Regions from separate parts of the Paenibacillus sp. B46(2026) genome, predicted to be linked through region 3. Evidence: riboswitches for the same ligand, from Rfam matches in the RefSeq annotation. Region 3 holds a riboswitch; each other region holds the start of a gene.
What was found. A riboswitch is a leader RNA that binds a small molecule or an ion and turns the genes downstream of it on or off. The one in region 3 is predicted to bind thiamine pyrophosphate.
Positions count from the first base shown of each region.

Region 1: it holds a riboswitch for thiamine pyrophosphate, as region 3 does, so the genes downstream of both, AC1S8V_RS04550 (ABC transporter ATP-binding protein) here and AC1S8V_RS17630 (thiamine phosphate synthase) in region 3, are expected to answer to the same signal.
Region 2: it holds a riboswitch for thiamine pyrophosphate, as region 3 does, so the genes downstream of both, AC1S8V_RS02365 (ABC transporter substrate-binding protein) here and AC1S8V_RS17630 (thiamine phosphate synthase) in region 3, are expected to answer to the same signal.
Region 4: it holds a riboswitch for thiamine pyrophosphate, as region 3 does, so the genes downstream of both, thiC (phosphomethylpyrimidine synthase ThiC) here and AC1S8V_RS17630 (thiamine phosphate synthase) in region 3, are expected to answer to the same signal.

Region 1 covers NZ_CM165907.1:962,420-967,463, reverse strand. Annotated here, with positions in the region: gene AC1S8V_RS04555 (glycoside hydrolase family 127 protein) at 44-2,032, opposite strand; TPP riboswitch at 2,238-2,340, shown strand; gene AC1S8V_RS04550 (ABC transporter ATP-binding protein) at 2,499-3,272, shown strand; gene AC1S8V_RS04545 (ABC transporter permease) at 3,253-4,065, shown strand; gene AC1S8V_RS04540 (ABC transporter substrate-binding protein) at 4,229-5,044, shown strand, end outside.
Region 2 covers NZ_CM165907.1:490,696-495,739, reverse strand. Annotated here, with positions in the region: gene AC1S8V_RS02385 (MFS transporter) at 1-89, shown strand, start outside; gene AC1S8V_RS02380 (DUF2798 domain-containing protein) at 514-1,023, opposite strand; gene AC1S8V_RS02375 (VOC family protein) at 1,198-1,584, shown strand; gene AC1S8V_RS02370 (NAD-dependent epimerase/dehydratase family protein) at 1,601-2,356, shown strand; TPP riboswitch at 2,502-2,614, shown strand; gene AC1S8V_RS02365 (ABC transporter substrate-binding protein) at 2,923-3,963, shown strand; gene AC1S8V_RS02360 (thiamine-binding protein) at 4,227-4,517, shown strand; gene AC1S8V_RS02355 (ABC transporter permease) at 4,517-5,044, shown strand, end outside.
Region 3 covers NZ_CM165907.1:3,958,426-3,963,469, reverse strand. Annotated here, with positions in the region: gene AC1S8V_RS17635 (ABC-F family ATP-binding cassette domain-containing protein) at 1-924, shown strand, start outside; TPP riboswitch at 1,000-1,109, shown strand; gene AC1S8V_RS17630 (thiamine phosphate synthase) at 1,335-1,997, shown strand; gene thiO (glycine oxidase ThiO) at 2,009-3,247, shown strand; gene thiS (sulfur carrier protein ThiS) at 3,244-3,447, shown strand; gene AC1S8V_RS17615 (thiazole synthase) at 3,450-4,217, shown strand; gene AC1S8V_RS17610 (ThiF family adenylyltransferase) at 4,214-5,044, shown strand, end outside.
Region 4 covers NZ_CM165907.1:746,254-751,297, reverse strand. Annotated here, with positions in the region: gene thiC (phosphomethylpyrimidine synthase ThiC) at 1-1,766, opposite strand, end outside; TPP riboswitch at 2,191-2,304, opposite strand; gene AC1S8V_RS03555 (IclR family transcriptional regulator) at 2,454-3,197, opposite strand; gene AC1S8V_RS03550 (alpha/beta hydrolase) at 3,557-4,582, shown strand; gene AC1S8V_RS03545 (Fe-Mn family superoxide dismutase) at 4,740-5,044, shown strand, end outside.

The sequences.
Region 1 (5,044 bases), 3.0 Mb from region 3:
TTATCTGAACAAGGAGTCCACAACAACCGATTCCAAGCCTGCTTCAGTCCCCGTGAATCACCTCCTTTCCATGTTGTTGTTGACCCTCCCCGTCCCTCTCTCGAACCCAGACACTCATCTCGCCCTCTTCCCGATTCGCCCATGTAAAATAGGGAACGAATCGCAGCGTCACGGCTTGAACGTCCCGTTTCACATCACTGCGATATAGTTGAACTGCACCACCCTCATGGGAGACGAGTCGCCTTGCCTCTATGGTAAGATCGGGAACACCCAACAGATTCCCTCCCCCATGGTTCACCTCAAATTTCGCTGATGCCGGTAATTCAATACGATATAATCCTGCACCGTTATCCGTTTCTTCAAGACAATACATGAAGGGCCCGCGCTGAGTGGCCACTTTACCAAACGTATCCCTGATGTGGTCATGCCCTCTCATGCGTAACACCTCCATGGGAAAACGTAACCTGATCTCATCTCCGGCTTGCCAGCATCGTTGCACTTTCATGTAACCGCATTCAATTATGGTTTCGTCTATATCTGCCTTTTCTCCGTTAATCCACAACTGCGGAGATACACACCAATCCGGTTTTCTTAATGCCATTGTGAATCCTGTCTCCTCACCGGAAACAGACTCGATCCGGATGACCGCTTCGCCGTTGGAGGTATAGGTCGAGTTCATGTTGACGGAAAAGTCCGTACCATTCAATGTAAACGCCGCTTCGCCACCGATATACAATTGCACATACAGTGTGGATGCAGCCTCATCGGTGGTATACACATATTGATCCAATGAAGCCAGTAATCGTGCAATATTGGGTGGACAGCAAGCGCAACCGAACCATCCCTGCCGACGTGTCCGCACATGCGCATAATTGGGATTGACCTTGTGTAGCTCCGGATCGGCTTCGAGCGGATTCACATAGAAGAAGCGTTGTCCATCCAGTGACATGCCGCTAATTACGGTATTGTACAACGCTCGCTCCAATACGTCCGTATACTTGCTGTCCGGCTTGATCTGAAACATGCGTTTTGCCCAGAAAATCAATCCAATCGACGCACAAGTCTCTGCATATGCGGTATCTCCCGGCAGGTCGTAATCCCCTGTGAATGCTTCCTCTTTTGCAGATGAACCGATGCTTCCCGTAATGTACATTCTCTTGTTGACCGTATTGTTCCATAATCGCTCACATGCTTCTTTCAGCGACTCATCTCCCATCTCTGCCGCTACATCAGCCACTGCAGCACACATATACACCAAGCGAACCGCATGGCCTTCGGCTGTATCCTGCGCTCGAATCGGAAGGTGAGACTGGGAGTAGCTATGACGGTGAACCATATCCAGCTCTCCAAAATGTACACTACGCCCACGCTTCTCCCATTCCTCCACAAAATAGTGTGGACGGGTTCCCCGCTGCTCCAGAAAATAACGGCTCAAATTCAGATAGGCCTCTTTCCCAGTGGTCTGATACAGCTTGAATAGGGCCAGTTCAATCTCCTGATGTCCATCATAACCAGGCAATTGTCCCGGTTCTGTACCGAATATCGTCCCAATATGATCGGCCAGACGAATGACCACATCCAGCAGATTACGTTTACCCGTTGCCTCATAATAAGCAACACCCGCTTCAATCATATGACCTGCACAGTACAGTTCGTGGCATTCCGCCAGATTCGTCCAGCGTGCTCCAGGTTCTTTTAGTGTGAAGTAGGTATTCAAGTATCCATCGGCTTGTTGAGCATGAGCAATGGTCTCGATGACCCTATCCACAATGCGTTCCAGTTCCGGATCTGGTTCGGCTGCAAGCAGGTATGACGCAGCTTCGATCCACTTGGCTACATCACTGTCCTGAAAGACCATGCCGTAGTGCTCTCCTTCTTCTTCACCCGCAGCAATGCGGAAATTACGGATGGCCCGGCTGGGTTCAGCCCCCTCGATGCGATCATTCAGTGCCTCCCATTGATAGGGGACAACCACGGTCCGCACCAGATCAACATAATGGGACCAGAATGGATCTTTTATTTTATTTCTCATCGGAACCTCTCCTTGTTCTATTCAATATCCTCATTTTACAAATCATTACAGGTCGATGAAATCATCATTTCCAACTGAAATTTGTATGATTACAACCTCACTCCTCGGATCTGACTCCAAGTTCATCTCGTGAATTCAATCATGCTGCCTCTTTACAGTTCATGTTCGAGTGATATATGCTGAACACACAACTGCATATCTTGAACTTTTGCACTAGGGGAGCCCTGCGGCTGAGACGAATATGACTATTCGGACCCTTTGAACCTGATCTGGATCATACCAGCGGAGGGAAGTGGAGCGGCCTTTTAGTAAGCAGAATTTTTTCATGTATGTGAAGATAAATTGCGAATTTAACTTACAGACCCACTCATTTCTCCGGAAATGGGTGGGTCTTTTTTGTTTCTTTTGCAGAGTACAAGATGCCGTTGTTATTCCTGCAGTCTGACATCAAGGGGGTGAGGATCAGATGACCAACCATGTAACCATTCACAACGTAAGCTTCGCTTTTCCCGAAAAAAAGGATTCCCCCGTGCTCGCCAATGTGTCGCTTCAGGTACAAAAAGGAGAATTTGTCTCGCTCATCGGCTCCAGCGGATCAGGTAAAAGCACTCTCTTCAAGCTGCTCGCAGGCTTGCTTGAGCCAACCGTCGGTACCATCGACATTGCCGATGTACCGCAAGGACAACGGCTCGGACGAGTCGCCTATATGCCGCAGAAAGATCTGCTGTTATCCTGGCGAACCGTCATGGAGAACTGCATGCTGCCTGCCGAGTTGGCACCAGGCCGACAAGACAAGGACAAGTTACGGGCCGACATCATAGCTGGATTAGCAAGGTTCGGCCTGTCGGGTTATGAACAGGCCTATCCGGATAAGTTATCCGGCGGCATGCGGCAGCGGGTCGCACTGCTTCGTACCTTGCTTACAGGCGGGCAGCTCATGTTGCTGGATGAACCCTTCGGTGCACTCGATGCCTTAACCAAACGAGAAATGCATCGCTGGTTGTTGGAGCTGTGGGAGGGATTGTGCCAAACCGTGCTGTTCATTACACATGACATCGAAGAAGCCTTGCTGTTAAGTGACCGTATCATTCTGTTAACTCCAGGGGGGCAAGGTCAGCAGCTGCGGGAAATGACGGTTCCTTTGCCACGCCCAAGACATTCGGACCTGATCTACGAACCGGCTCTCGTGCAGATGAGACAACAACTGGAGGAACAATTACATGCGAAGCGACAAGGTTAGCGTCCGGACGTGGCTCTCGAAGTGGTTTTTCCAATATGGTTTGTTTATTGTGCTCATGCTCTTATTACTGGCGATCTGGGAATCGATTGTACGTCTGGGATGGGTGCCTTCCTTTATCATTCCCGCACCCACTTCCATCGCTGGCTCACTGGTTGAGCATCGTCGTCTGCTGCTGACCATACATCTGCCGGCTACCTTTATGGAGGTTGCCGTTGGTTTTGGCTTGTCCATAGTGACCGGAATTACACTAGCAACAGGCATGCATATGAACCGCTCGATTGAAAAGGCCTTATATCCCTTCGTTGTGGTCAGTCAGACCATACCGCTGATTGCCTTGTCCCCTGTATTCATCCTGTGGTTTGGCTATACACTTTGGAGCAAAGTCGCCGTGGTGTGCCTGATCGCGTTCTTCCCCATTGTGGTCAGTACCTACGATGGACTCCGCCAAGGCGACCCAGAGCAGCGTGAACTGCTACTCACCATGGGCGCCAGCAAATGGGATATTTTTCGCAAACTCCAGGTTCCGCTGGCACTCCCTTCTTTTTTCTCGGGGCTAAAGATGTCTGTAGTGTACTGCGTGGTTGGGGCAACGATTGGCGAATGGCTCGGTGGCAGTAAAGGGCTCGGCTACTTCAGCCGCCGCATGTCCAGCAATATGAATACGGATGCGATGTTTGCCGCTATTGTGCTGTTATCCTTGCTGGGGATCGTTTTGTTTGCACTGATTGCTTGGCTGGAGAAACGGTTTAGCTTACGGCGTCATCGTCATGGAGGCAAAAGGAAAGTTGGATAAAACTTAGACAGAAATTAGATGTAAATACAGGAGTTACGATCTTCAAAACATAGCTTATGCACAATTTAAGCAGCATCTTCAATCCGTACATTGTCACATGGTCCGTTAACATGCTGCTGTCCATTTTCTACAAATCAAAACGATGAAATGAGGAACTTCATTTATGAATAACAAAGGTATACACTCCCTGCTTCCCATCATGCTTATCAGCCTGTTGCTGATCGTTAGTGGATGCAGCACCACGAGTACTAGCAAAAACACACCAACAACAGATTCGGCAACCAACGCACAGCAAACAGACTCGTCTGTAACAGAACCAGCATCAGACACCAAAGATAAACTGTCCATCATGCTCGACTGGTACCCGAATGCAGTACACTCCTTCATCTATGTTGCTCAGGAAAAAGGGTACTTTGCAGACCAAGGTCTGGATGTCGAAATTCAGATGCCTGCGGATACCAATGATTCACTCAAACTTGTTGCTGCCGGTAAAATTGATCTGGCTCTAAGCTACCAGCCCCAAATCTTGCTCGCGCGTGGCGAGAACATTCCTGTACGTTCCATTGCTGCTGTTGTTCGGCACCCGCTTGTGCATCTGTTGACCGAAGCAAATGGCAACGTGAGTTCACCCAAAGATCTTGACGGAAAAACTGTCGGTTATTCTTCGATTCCTCTGTATGAAGCAATGGTGCGTACGATGATCAGCCACGATGGCGGCAACCCGGACAACATGAATCTGGTCGACGTCGGGTTCGATCTGATTCCTTCGCTGGCTTCCGGACAGGCGGATGCAATTATGGGTGGTTTTATTAACCATGAGCAATTGATTCTGGAGAAAGAAGGACATACCATGACATCGATTAACCCCGTCGATTATGGTATGCCTGATTATTATGAATTGGTCCTGACCGCAAGTGAAACGGGCATTGAAGCGAAAAAGGACCAACTTACCCGGTTCGTCAAAGCGATTCAGGAGGGC
Region 2 (5,044 bases), 3.4 Mb from region 3:
TGCTTGCCATCTTTGCAGTTGGCCTGCTTGTCATTAGCGTGATCACGTATCAATGGCAGAACAAACATGTAGTCGATCCAGCGACTTAACAGTTATGTGTCGATGCAGTCCTGAGAATTAGAATTACCTATTAAAGAAATCAAGATGTCTACTGTCATGACCTGATGGTGGACATTTTTTTGTAGCGTTATTCTGTTCTAACGAACCTGGTACACGCTATTTATCTCCATTTCTGCATGTTTGAAATCTAACGAATCCTAGAGACGTTATTCTAGATAACTAGCTTCAAATCAAGGTCTCGTTGCAGTTTCTTAGCATAATAACGCCGCTGAGATTCGTTAGATTTTTTATTCCCTACAAACTGGCCTAATAAGGTGTTCTCGATTCGTTAGCGCTGTAATCATGGTGGCAAGTGCCCTATCTTTTCCTCCCTAATCACCTTTCATTAAAGGTGAGAATAATTTTTATTCATTTGCACAAGATTGCCCAGGAAATACTTTGGGACCGGCTGAATCACACACTTTTGTTAACGGCAGGCAATACAGGCCCGTTGCCCTTGATGAATTTACCGAATACATATCGTACGAGTGGTCCCAGAATGATTAACTGATATGGAAGCGCCAGGCTGAAGTTACGAGCGATTGTATGAAGGTACGTACGGAGTACGGATGCCCCATTTAATTGATCCGCGAGATATGCCGAAATCATTCCATACATGGACATGGTCAAAACCATACCGATCACCATAAAAAATGACATGGCGAGCACACCCAAAATCTTGTTGGACTTGTCAAAGGGCAAGGAAAAAGCAATCTTTCTCGCCACAGGGCCAACAATGAAGGACTCCACCAGAAACGCGATGACAAAACATAATATGAATTGAAGCAGTATCTCAAGCGGGGACATCTTGCCGAGTAACCCACTGTGCCATAGATTGAAGAACATCATGACTACGACCATTCCTGTACACATCATTAATCCGAAAATTATTTGTTCCTTCTTGCTTGTTGGCAATTCTCTCATCCTCTCTGTTTACTTTGACAATTATAGAGATCATGGATGCCCCCACATAAGTGAACATTCTGTGAACAATTATGATTTTTCCAAATTAAAACTGGATTTGACAACCCTGTAGTACAGCCCTATGATATCCCTTAAAATGGTAGAAGCATTCACTACATAAGGAGGATTTGGATTATGAGTTTTCAAAAACGCATTGACCACGTCGGCATTGCCGTGCGTGATCTGGATACCACACTGCGTTTCTATACGGAGATTGTTGGTCTTGAATTGAAAGACCGGGTAACCCATACCAACGGCGTCATTCAGCTCGCCTTCCTTGGCTTCAATGGAAGTAACGAGACTGAGATTGAGTTAATTCAAGGATACAGCGACAAGCTGCCTTCCGAAGGTACGGTACACCATTTTGCGATCCACGTGGATGATCTTGATTCTGAGTACAAACGCATCCAAGCCACCGAAGCCGAATTTATTGATGGAGAGATTATTACACTGCCTAACGGTTACCGCTATTTCTTCATCTATGGACCTGAAAAAGAATGGATTGAGTTCTTCCAGCGCTAAGAATTGGAGTTGATTTATGAACATTTTAATTACCGGCGCAGCAGGGAAAATTGGACGTGACTTGTCCCAACACTTGTCAGAAGCATTTCACCTGCGACTAACGGATTTGAATATCGACAGACTACATACGTATCAAGGGACAGGCCATGAAGTCATGACACTGGATGTGACAGATCCCGAAGCCTGTCAGCATGCTTGCGAAGGCATGGATGTGGTTGTACATCTGGCGGGAGATCCTTCCCCGTATGCCGGATTCTATGAATCGTTATTGGACATCAATATCAAAGGTACATTTAATGTATTCCGTGCAGCGAAGGACCAAGGTGTACGAAGAGTCATTCTGGCAAGCAGTGCACAGACGATCGAGGGGTATCCCATTGATGCTCAAGTCTATCCAGACATGCCGACACGCCCACGGAATTTGTACGGGGTTAGCAAATGTTTTGGAGAATCGCTCGCTTCCTATTTTGCGTATACCGAAGGTTTACAAAGTGTTGCGGTACGTATAGGTGCATATGATGATTTTCAATCGGACGGACCAGCGTTGGAGGCAAGGGATATGAGCGCGTATATTAGTCCGGCTGACTTGTGTGATTTGATGTTCAAAGCAATTACAGCTACCAATCTGGAGCCCTTCACCATACTGCATGGGATCTCGAATAATCGGTTTAAACGATTGAATCTGGAAACCACTCAGAAACAGGTAGGCTATGACCCGAAATCCGATGCTTTTGCACTCAGCCAGATTTCCTTATATGATTCGCCACGATAATTATTGAAAATAACACATCTAAACAGGCTGTTATACATATGTATAACGGCCTGTTTGATAAGTCCATACGTGTCCCTATCCAGTTCCTGACTGGACACGTTCCACTCGCTGGCCTATAATTACACCTAGTAATGCCCGTAACTTCATAGTTTCCCAGGGGAGTCGGAATTGGCCGGCTGAGAGTGTATCCCACCAAGATACTAACCCTTAGACCTGATCTGGATCATGCCAGCGTAGGAATCGGAGTATATCGAAATGGCACAGCCCTATGGCTGAACGCCACCTCTCTAACGCCTGCACGCGTCCCGGATTACGGGACGCTTTTTTTGTTGATATCAGAAAGTATAAGCTTCGAAGCATCACCTTCCTGATATTGCAAGAAAAACTTCCGCTAAACGCGGTCTGGCTTCTTCGAATGACATCGATAGACGTTTTTCTTATGTTCAAAATAACGTCATCCGGATCTCAACTGGTATAAATCTGTCGATTTATGCAAGATGATTGGATATGAAGCCAAGGAGTACCCCGTGCCACTCGGCCGGACATACCGAAGGAGAGAATCAAAGATGAAATGGCGTAAAACGATGGGATTGTTGCTCTTATGCGTGCTTATGGTGACTGTAGTCGCATGTGGCGGCAAAGAAGCTGCCCCGACAGGACAGAACGGCAACACAAATACAGAAAGCAGCAACGAAGGTGACACTGCCGCCTTGAAGGATATTAAAGTGGTGCTCGACTGGACACCAAATACGAATCATACAGGCCTGTATGCGGCCGTTGATCAAGGTTTTTATAAGGCCGAAGGCCTGAACGTTGAGATTGTACAGCCAGGTGCCGGTGGCGCAGATACGATGGTTGCCTCCAATGAAGTGCCTTTTGGCGTGAGTTATCAGGAGAGTGTTACTCAAGCCCGTACACAGGGTGTTCCACTCGTCTCCATCGCAGCAGTTATTCAGCATAATACATCCGGGTTCGCTGCTCCGGCGGATCGGAATATCAAATCACCGAAAGATTTTGAAGGCAAAACCTATGGCGGCTGGGGTTCTCCAGTGGAAGAAGCCGTGATGCAATCCATTATGGAAGGCAAAGGCGCCGATGTATCCAAAGTGAAAAATATTAACATGGGTGACGCTGACTTTTTCACCGCAGTGAAACGGGATATTGATTTTGCGTGGATTTTCTACGCCTGGACGGGCATTGAAGCCGAACTTCGCGGGGAACCGATCGACATGTTATATGTGAAGGATTATTCAGATGCACTGGATTACTACACGCCTGTCCTCGTAACGAACGAGCAGACGATTCAAAACGACCCTGAGCTGGTGAAAGCATTCCTGAAGGCCACCTCCGAAGGGTATCAATATGCGATTGATCATCCCGAAGACGCAGCGAACATTCTGATCAAGGCCGTACCGGATCTGGATAAAGACCTCGTGGTGGCAAGCCAGAAATGGCTTAGTCCAAAGTACACGGATGACGCCCCGCGTTGGGGAGAACAAAAGCAGGAAGTGTGGCAGAACTACACGGACTGGATGTTTAGCAAAAAACTACTGGATGAACAGATCGATGTGAGCAAAGCATATACGAACGAGTTCTTACCCCAATAAAATCTAACTGTTAAGTTGACCTTTATGTACACAAGAACGAAGAGTGCAGAACCCATCTGAAGAAGCGAAGCGCTCACCTAAAAGCTTTCTGAAAGAAAGCTCCTTCGGAAGCATATGCTATCCCCGGATTTCCTCCATTAAAAATGGAATCAAGAAATCCGGGGATAACAGCGATCGGAAGAGGGTACTGCAATCGGAGTGGTAAAGTGTACATTCGCTATGTTCGACTTATACCACCCATTCGAAAGGAGCCGTGATCTCTCATGGCAAGCACACTGCTTAGCATTCAGGTTATTCCCAAAACGCCAAATGGCGAGAACTCTTATCCTTATGTAGATCGCGCCATTGAAGTTATTCAGCAATCTGGCCTTAAGTATCAGGTGAACGCGCTCGACACCACGATGGAGGGGGAATTGGAGGAACTGCTGGAGGTTGTCCGCAAGATGCACGAGGTACTTGTGGAGGCTGGCAGCCCAAGCATCATCTCTCAGATCAAGATCGCCCATAGCCCTACTGGCTTCAGCATGGATACCCTGACGGAGAAGTATCGCTAATGCATGCCTATTTCAAAAGTGTATGGCCGCCCTTTGTGGCGGTTATTCTCTTTATAGCGATATGGCAGGGAGCCGTCTCTCTCTTCCATATTGAGAAATGGATGCTGCCTGCACCGTCCGACATCGCCCGCGAAGCGGCAACCCAGACCGAACGGCTTGGCATGCACGCTTCCGCAACCATTCAGTTAACGCTGATCGGATTCGCCGCTGGCACAGCGGTTGGATTACTGATTGCAATGGTGCTGCATTTGGTCCCTTTTCTCAAGTCGGCCTTGTATCCTTTACTTATTCTCAGTCAAAATATCCCAACCATCGCGCTCGCGCCGCTCCTGTTAATCTGGTTCGGATTCGGGCTGTTGCCCAAGCTGATTACGATCATCCTGGTCTGTTTCTTCCCCGTTGCAGTGGCGGCCATGGACGGCTTGACCCGTACAGATGCAGCAATGATGAACTATATGCGCATGGCTGGTGCCAAACGTCGCCATATCTTCTGGAAGCTGGAGCTTCCCCATGCGCTGCCATCTGTG
Region 3 (5,044 bases):
CACGCGTTTCTCTTAATCTCCCATGACACGGAATTCATGAATGAAGTCGTAAATGTCATTTATCATTTGGAATTTGCCAAATTAACGAGATATGCAGCGAACTATAACAAGTTCCTTGAGATGGCTGATATGAATAAAGCCCAGCATATTGATGCGTACGAGAAGCAGCAAGAGTACATCAAGAAGCAGGAAGATTTCATTCAGCGTAACAAAGCACGTGCTTCAACCTCAGGTCGAGCGAAGAGCCGGGAGAAACAGCTGGATAAGATTGAACGTATTGATCGCCCAGATGAAGCGGCTAAACCAACGTTTAAATTCAAGGATGCCCGCGCGAGTAGCAAAACGGTCTTTGAGGGTATTGATTTTGAAATTGGATACACGTATCCTTTGCTTCCTAAAATGACGATGACGATAGAACGCGGTGAGAAAATTGCCATCGTAGGCTGTAATGGTGTGGGTAAATCGACACTGCTGAAAACCATCCTCGGGAAAATATCTCCACTGAGTGGAAAGACCTTTTTGGGAGATTATCTCGAAACGGCCTATTTTGAGCAGGAAGTTCGTGCTGGGAATATCACGCCGATTGAGGATGTCTGGAATGAGTTCTCACATTTGACACAGAATGAAGTCCGGGGTCATCTCGCTCGCTGTGGGCTGAAAAATGAGCATATTACCCGTCCGCTTAACATGCTGAGTGGTGGAGAGCAAGCCAAGGTTCGTTTGTGTAAGCTCTTGATGCGTGAAAGCAACTGGATTTTATTCGATGAGCCGACAAACCATCTCGATGTCACAGCCAAAGCAGAGTTGCAGCGTGCCTTGCAAGAATTCAAGGGAACGGTGTTGTTGGTATCTCATGAACCTGATTTCTACGAGGGTTGGGTCACCAAAACATGGAATGTCGAAGAATGGTCTGAGAAAAACTAGACGATTCAAGTAACTTTTAACATAAATGAACGGTGACAAAAAAATCCGTCTATGGTAACATAGGCTACAACTTCATATGAACACTAGGGGGGCCGCACGATGCGGCTGAGATGGAAGAATGCGATTCTGGACCCTTTGCACCTGATCTGGATCATACCAGCGTAGGGAAGTGGCGCGCGCGTTTCAGTGAATGACGTGAGCAAACGGGAATTCGAAAGATTACAACCGTCTGCTTAGCAAAACGAAACATGCAGTTCCGTGTATAACGTTAGGGCTATAAGTTCTATAGCTTTGTTGTACGAAATGAACTGTATGTATCAGTCAGTCATTTGTTCCAATAATTAATACGCAGCCACTCCCCTACGGGAGTGGCTTTTTTGTGTTTTCATAGAATTCACACATGGAAGGAGATGAACAGTACGGCAATTTCTCATGAACATGTTCACGAATCATTTGAATTGCATGTTGTATCTACGGGTGCAGGGGATCAAGCATCTTTTGTAAAAGCAGCAAAGGACGTTTGGCCATGGGTGGACTATATTCACATACGAGAGAAACAACTCACATGGCAAGATAAGATTGGTTGGGCTGAAAGTCTGCGAGGCGTTGGGGTTCCGTCTTGTCGTATCGTTATCAATGGTTCGGAGCTGCTTTCACAGAATGACATCTATGGCGGTGTACATTGGGGGCAGCAGGCTATATGTAATTCAATTAATGTTGACTTAAGAAATGTACAAAAACTTCGTCTGGGTGTATCTGTTCATTCAATTGATGAGGCAAAAATCGCCGAAGAACGGGGAGCCGATTACCTTTTCTTCGGGCATGTCTATGCAACTAATAGTAAGCCTGATCTTGAACCTAGAGGATTACATGTTCTTGCTGAAGTGTGCTCTGGTGTATCCGTTCCTGTTATTGCGATTGGAGGTATTGCACCGGGGAACATTCGCGCGATCCGCTCAACGGGAGCACAAGGAGTCGCCGTGATCTCGAATATATGGGCGAGCGATTCCCCGGATCGAGCGGCTGCATTATTAAGGCAGGCTATCGTTGCTACTGGAAGTCTAAGCCGGTGAAAGGAGATGAGATGATGAAAGAGATCGTAACGAGTCAGAACAGAAATCATTTCAGTCATCAACTGAAATCTGAACCGGAATCAAGAAGCAAAAGTGCTACTGATAAATCGGATAAGATTCATGCAGAAACGATTATTGTAGGCGGAGGCGTTGTTGGTTGTGCCATTGCATATGAGCTGGCCTCTCGTGGACAGGAGGTACTGCTGGTAGAGCGTTTAGCAATCGCTGGAGGCACTTCTTGCGCAGCGGCTGGAATGCTGGCGGCAGATAGTGAGGATTTTGCTCATCCTTTGATGGCTAAGCTTGCCAGGCAGAGCAGGCAGTTACTTCATGAGCAACAGGTGCTATTGGCTACCCTCAGCGAGGTAGAGATTGGTCTGCAACGTCATGGATTTCTAACCCCTTTTCGTTCATACAGTGAATTAAGCAGTTATAAGAACAATCGAAATTCTGGTTTGTCTGCTGATGAGGTGTGGTGGGATCGTTCCACTGTGCAACAAGAGGCATCATGGCTTAACAGAGATACGTATGGAGCCTACTACAAGCCTTACGAGAGTGAGATTCTTCCAATTTTTCTAACAAAGGCATACGCCGAATCCGCTCAAGCAATGGGAGCACGAGTGATCGATGGTGTACAGGATATACGCGTGCAAGCAAACGAGCACGGCGTGCAGGGGATCACCACATCGATCGGTGAGATGAGATGCAAACATGTCATTATAGCGGCTGGATTACAGAGTGAAGAGTTGATGAGACATGTGAATCTGAGCTTGCCTGTGTGGTCGGTAAAAGGTGAAATAGCCGCCGTTCAGTTCTCAGATGAACATGCAGGGTACAGACCTGACAGAACGGTGTATGCAGAGGATATCTATATTGTTCCCAAAGCCAATGGAGAGGTTTGGCTCGGGGCAACCAGTCTGCCAGGCAGAACGGATCTGAACGTTTCTGTACAGGGTGTTCAGAAGCTATTAACAGCGGCTACCCACTGGGTGCCTGGGATGAAAGCGGCACAATTTTTGCGGGCGTGGGCAGGAGTAAGGCCGGCAACTCCGGATGGTCTGCCTTATATAGGTGCTTGCGAAAGTGTTCCCGGGCTGTTTGCCGCCTTTGGACATTACCGTAACGGTATTTTGCTCAGTGCGATAACAGGCAGACTAATCGCTGAATTGCTCGCGGGCAAAAGCTCAGAAGAGCTCGGAATTGAGGAGCTGAGTCCTGAGCGATTGAACAGAAAGGGAGTGGTGCAGTGAACATCATAGTAAACGGTCAACGTATGGAAATTGAAGACGGATTGAATCGTGTGGACAAACTGCTTAAATCTTTTGATCTGCAAGTCAAGACCGTAGTTGTTGAGCTGAACAGGCATATTTTAACACGTGAGTATCATGAAACGACGGCATTAAGAGAAGGCGATCGAATCGAGATTGTACATTTTGTAGGAGGCGGTTGATGATGTTGAATATTGGTAAATATACGTTTGAGTCCAGATTGTTGCTCGGAACAGGCAAGTTTTCGGATCTTGAAGTGCAAAGTCAGGCTGTGGAAGCATCTGAAACGGAGGTTTTAACCTTTGCTGTTCGTCGTCTGAATCTGGAGGAGCGTAACCAGAAGCATTTCCTGGATACGTTGGATCTGGACAAATACACTCTTCTACCTAATACGGCTGGGGCTTCCACTGCGGAAGAGGCGGTGCGCATTGCTGAGCTTGCACGGGCTTCTGGACTTTGTGATATGATAAAAGTCGAAGTCATTGGAGATGGAATGACGTTGCTCCCAGATCCGATTGAAACGTACAAGGCTTGCGAAATTTTGCTTGAAAAGGGCTTCACTGTATTGCCTTATATTTCGGATGATGTGATTCTAGCCAAAAGGCTACAATTGCTCGGCGTACACGCTGTAATGCCTGGCGCTTCTCCCATCGGAGCTGGCAGAGGTATCATCAATCCCTATAACCTTGAGATTATCATTGAGCAGGCCGTTGTACCTGTAATTGTGGATGCAGGGTTGCGCTCCCCCAAAGATGCTGCTTATGCCATGGAACTTGGTGCAGATGGCATATTGTTGAATACAGCCGTATCCGGGTCAGGAGATCCGGTGAGCATGGCTAAAGCAATGCGAATGGGGGTAGAGGCAGGTAGACTGGCATATGAGGCAGGCATGATTCCCGTGAAGCGTTATGCAGCAGCCAGCAGTCCGGTGGAAGGAATGGTTCATACATGACAGATCAATTAACATCTTCAGAGCAGGCCGATCGGTATTCCAGACAGGAACGTTATGCGCCGCTGGGCAAGGAAGGCCAGGCGAAATTAAAGGGCAGCAGAGTATTAATCGTAGGCGCTGGTGCACTCGGAACAGGAATTGCTGAAACGTTAGTTCGTTCAGGAGTCGGGCACATAACCATCGTGGATCGTGATTATGTGGAGTGGAGTAACCTGCAGCGGCAGCAATTATATGTAGAACAGGACGCGATTGAGCGGATGCCAAAGGCGATGGCAGCGGAAAAACGTCTATCTGCCATTAATTCCACCGTTCATGTGGAAGGCAAAGTGTTGGATGTCAGAGTAGATGAATTGGAAGAACTTGTCCAACATGCAGACTTGATCATGGATGCAACGGATAATTTTGATACCAGACTACTCATGAATGATATGGCACAGAAGTACCGTATTCCCTGGATATATGGTGGATGCGTGGGCAGTTACGGCATTACCTATACGTTTATGCCTGGAGATACGCCATGTTTAAACTGTTTGCTGGGAGAAGTCCCTCTTGGGGGAGATACCTGTGATACGTCTGGCATTATTCCTCAAGCGGTACAGATGGTAACGGCGAATCAGACAGCAGAGGCGATGAAGCTGCTTAGTGGCAATACGGGTGCACTGAGACGCAAGTTGTTGTCATTTGACGTGTGGAGGAACGAATACATATCCATTAATGTGGATGGTGCGAAAAAGCAAGACTGCCCTTCCTGCAGCGATTCGGCAACCTATCCGTATCTTTCTGCGTCCAATCTGGAGAAAACAGATGTGTTGTGTGGCAGGGATACC
Region 4 (5,044 bases), 3.2 Mb from region 3:
TCCTCGGCCTTTTCCTGCATGCCCGCAGCTACAGCCTCATTCTCGGACAATCCTTTGTCCGCCGCAAAGGCACGGATGTCCTGCGTGATGCGCATGCTACAGAACTTCGGTCCGCACATGGAGCAGAAATGAGCTTCCTTGGCCCCTTCTGCCGGAAGTGTCTCATCATGGTAGGACAGTGCCCGTTCCGGGTCCAGCGACAGGTTGAACTGGTCCCGCCAGCGGAACTCAAAACGCGCTTTGGACAGGGCGTCATCACGGCGCTGAGCACGCGGATGGCCTTTTGCCAGATCAGCGGCATGGGCTGCGATCTTGTAAGCGATAACCCCTTCCCGCACATCATCCTTGTTGGGCAGGCCCAAATGCTCTTTCGGCGTAACATAACAGAGCATGGACGTGCCGAACCAACCAATCATGGCCGCCCCAATGGCGGACGTGATGTGATCGTATCCCGGCGCGATGTCGGTCGTCAGCGGCCCCAGCGTATAGAACGGTGCTTCCTGACAGATCTCCATCTGCAGATCCACGTTCTCCTTGATCTTGTGCATCGGCACGTGACCCGGGCCTTCAATCATCACCTGTACATCGTGCTTCCACGCAATCTGCGTCAGTTCTCCAAGCGTCGCCAGTTCCGCCATCTGTGCTTCATCGTTGGCATCGTAGATGCTGCCTGGACGGAGTCCATCTCCCAGCGAGAACGCCACATCATACCTTTTCATAATCTCGCAGATTTCTTCAAAATGAGTGTACAAAAAATTCTCCCGATGATGCGCAAGGCACCATGCTGCCATAATGGACCCACCGCGAGACACAATGCCTGTCATCCGCTTGGCCGTCATCGGGATATAACGCAGCAGCACGCCTGCATGAATCGTAAAGTAGTCCACGCCCTGCTCTGCCTGCTCAATAAGCGTGTCACGGTATATCTCCCAGGTCAGCGCTTCCGCTTCGCCGTTCACCTTCTCCAGCGCCTGATACAGCGGCACCGTACCGATTGGAACAGGCGAATTGCGGATGATCCATTCCCGGGTGGTATGAATGTTTTTGCCTGTGGACAGATCCATCACAGTATCCGATCCCCAGCGTACCGCCCAGGTCATCTTCTCCACCTCTTCCTCGATGGAAGAAGATACAGCAGAGTTGCCGATGTTGGCATTGATCTTCACATGAAAATGACGACCGATCAACATCGGCTCACTCTCCGGGTGATTGATGTTAGACGGCAGAATGGCCCTTCCACTCGCCAGCTCCTGACGCACAAATTCAGGCTCCACACCTTCACGAATGGCGGCAAACTCCATCTCTGCCGTAATCACTCCCTGTCTCGCATAATGCATCTGGGTCACACAGCGTCCTGGCTGTGCCCGCAGCGGTTTACCGCGTAATCCAGGGTACTCCTCGGCTCCTGCTCTCTTTCCTCCGGGTTTCAGTCCGTTATCTTCCGGTTTAATTGCACGACCTTGGTAAGCCTCGACATCGCCACGCTCTGTGATCCAACGGGTGCGCAGGGCTGGTAGACCTGCACGGATATCCGCATGAAATGCGGGATCGGTCATGGGGCCGCTCGTATCGTAGACACGCAGCGGTTCGTTATGCTCCACCCCTTGGGGAGTATTCGTGTCATGAAGGGCTATCTCACGCTCCGGTACAGCAATGTCCGGCCGTGAGCCCTGAATGTAGACTTTGCGGCTGCCCGGAAAGGGCTGAACCCTTCCGGCCGCTCCTGTTTCCTTTTCCACCTGCTGACCGTTATGTTCCTGTTCCATCGCTTGTTGTCCCGTTTGATTTCCTGTACTCATGTCGCTTGTCTCCTCCTCAGTGTTTGTTCGCTTGGTTTTGGGTTCACATCATCATTAGCTCGCTTACGTACCTGTCCCAAATCATGCAGAGTGCAGAGAAGAAAGAGCGATCCTATACCAGACCAGAGGAGACATCATTCATGTACAGGTAACAACAGACTGAAGGCTGCCACAGATCATGGATCTATGGTGACTTCTCTCTCATCATCCAAGCCCACTTTCGCAGGTTATTGAAAAAGCAGTCCATGGAGTGTGTGTTATATCGCCCGTTCACTGTATATAAAAAAAAGCCGGTCCCCGAAGGAACCGACTTTAATGTCCATCACCAATAATGCTCCTTATGCAGCTCCATAACGGAGTCCTGCAAGAGTCACACATGTGGTGGTTGTGGTCATATCGCCGATTACTTCCCTACGCTGGTATGATCCAGATCAGGTGCAAAGGGTCCGGAATCTCATGCGATTCCGTCTCAGTCCGGACAATTCGGACTCCCCCAGTAACGTTAACAAGTTGCGGCATACATAAGCCGCCGTTCATATTCAATGAAGCTGGCCCCGCTGGGCCGTCCATTACAGAGTAGCGCAACCGGAACATAAAAACAACCTTTATTATTCCAGAACACCAACTCAATTGGAGAAAAACCTTACAGCAACATCAGGATAACATGAGCCCCATTTGCGTAGCAGCATCCTTCAACACAGGTGCGTATTCATGCAATGTCTCCTGCGAGAGTCGACTGACAGGCCCTGAAACCGAGAGGGCAGCTGCAATATTGCCTCTGCGATCCATAATCGGTACTGATACGGCGGCAGCCCCCGGCTCACGTTCCTCATAACTCGTGGCATATCCGTTATCCCGGATGTCTCCCATCTGCGCCAAATACACCGCTGGATCAATAAACACCGGCCATTCCGGCCCGTTCATCAGTTCTTCACGATCCTCGTCGGTGGCAAACGCCATCAAGACTTTGCTGGACGCACCCACAGAGAGCGGGAGCCTAACGCCGACGGGAGCAACACGGCGAATCGCCTGATCACTTTGCACAGCCTGAATCCGAATCCGTTCACTGCCATCACGCAAATACAGACTCACGGTCTCTCCCAACCGGTCTCTCAGTCGCTCCATCGCCGGCAGCAGCAGAATCGCCGGATCATCACTGCGGGACATATGAGCCGACAGCTCCCAGATTCGGATGCCAAGTCGGTATTTCTCTGTTGCCGCATCCCGGATGACAAACCCTCGATCCTCCAGCGTAGCCATCAAGCGATGCACTGTGCTTTTGTGCAGGCCAATCTGGCTGGCAATCTCGGTGAGTCCCAGATCACTGCGTGTGGTAAAACATAATAATATATCCAGCGCCCGTTCTACAGCCCGGACGGTTAACTTGCGATCTTCCATGGCATAATGCCCTCCTCATGTTTCATCACATGAAACTTGGTTACATAAATTATATGAGAAACGGTCTCATCTGTAAACCAAAAAGAGCCAAAATCAGAATAGGCAAAAGTGTAAATTTTTCCTTTTTATAAGACTTAATCCCCTGTAATTTACACACTAAGGTAATGTTACCCATATATCTTAAGAACTATATAACAATTGCGTAACAAATGCCCTCAATCAATTGACTTTGGCTATATTGGAACATACGATAAAGATATATTACTTTAAGATATCGCTCTGAAGCAGGCTCTGAAATAGACGCAATTCTCTTTTCATGTCGTTGTTATCTTCAACCGAACTTCAAAGGAGGGGCATTCATGTATCCAACATCCCAGAGCGAAGCCCCGCTGCAAACAAAAGTGTCCGATCTGCCCTCTTCGCTATCACCCAGGCTGATTCGGTTCAAACATATTATCGTAGCGTTGCTGCTCTCCGTTGTATTTTTCCTACTGTTTTGTTTTATTGCACTGCATGGTTATATCGCATGGGTATTATCCAATCCAACCGTAGCGCCTGTCTTCTCCAATCCGATGCAGGCCAAGAACATGAAGTACGAAGATATCACGTTCCCGGCAGCAGATGGCAGTCGGACGATGCAGGGATGGTATATTCCTGCTGACAATACTGCAAGCAAAACGATTATCTTCAGTCATGGCTATGGTGCCAACCGCGAAGAAACATGGGTACCTATGTACGATCTGGCCCACTATGCCCATCAACTCGGGTTCAACGTGGTGATGTTCGATTACGGTTTTGCCTCCCAAGTAAACAAAGCCGTAGCCACAGGTGGCAAAGCCGAGTCACAACAGTTGCTCGGTGCCATCCAGTTTGCCAAACAGCGCGGTGCGCAGGAACTGGTTGTCTGGGGCTTCTCCATGGGTGCCGGTACGGCGCTTCAAACCGGACTGATTACACAGGAAGTGGATGCGATGATTCTGGACAGTACGTTCCTGCTTGAGCCGGATACGCTGTACCACAACATTCATAACCAGATTGATCTGCCGCGTCAACCTACACTGGAGATCATGAACCTGTTGTTCCCTGTTCTGAATGGTACCGGATTGCAACAGATTCCGTATCAGGAAGTAAAAAAAGAGGACTACCCGTTCCCGATCTTCTTCATCCATGGTACGGAGGACGAGAAGGCGCCTTACCCGATCGCAGAGCAACTCGCGGCGAACCAGACCAATCCGTACTCGGATGTATGGATTGTCCAGGACGCGCATCATGAACTTATTTTCCGAGAACACCCGAAGGAATATCTTCGCCGTGTCTCTACGTTCCTGAGTCATGTAACGAAGACAAGCAGTGACGATGTGCAGAACACGAATAATGGAGAATGACCGTATTTTAACAATCGAGTTATTCGTTGATTCTTGAGCCCTCCGGGGCTCTTTTTTTGCGTACATAGGACAACAGGCCAGCGGAATATACTCTTGGGACGCATTAAGCGACGGTCTGAGCATGCAAAAAAATTCATCTGAAGGAGGTCCACCAGATATGAACTGGTATGGATATGGTCACCTGCTGCCTCTGCGGACATTGGAGGAAATCCGTTTCTGGAAAGAGCAGGAGAAAGAACATACGCTCGTCATTCGTGCACTGGTCCCTGAACTGGAGCCCCCATACGTTAAGCTCCTGGAGGAATGGGAGGCTACTTTTGAGAACAGTGAGAGAGTAGCGCATCAGCTATTAAAGCAACTATTACCAGGAACCCATCCACCCGCCCCCTACATGATTGGTTGTGTTGATAAACTCGTATCGGCTGCCCGCCAGCAATCAAGGGAGTTCATCAAACAGCTATA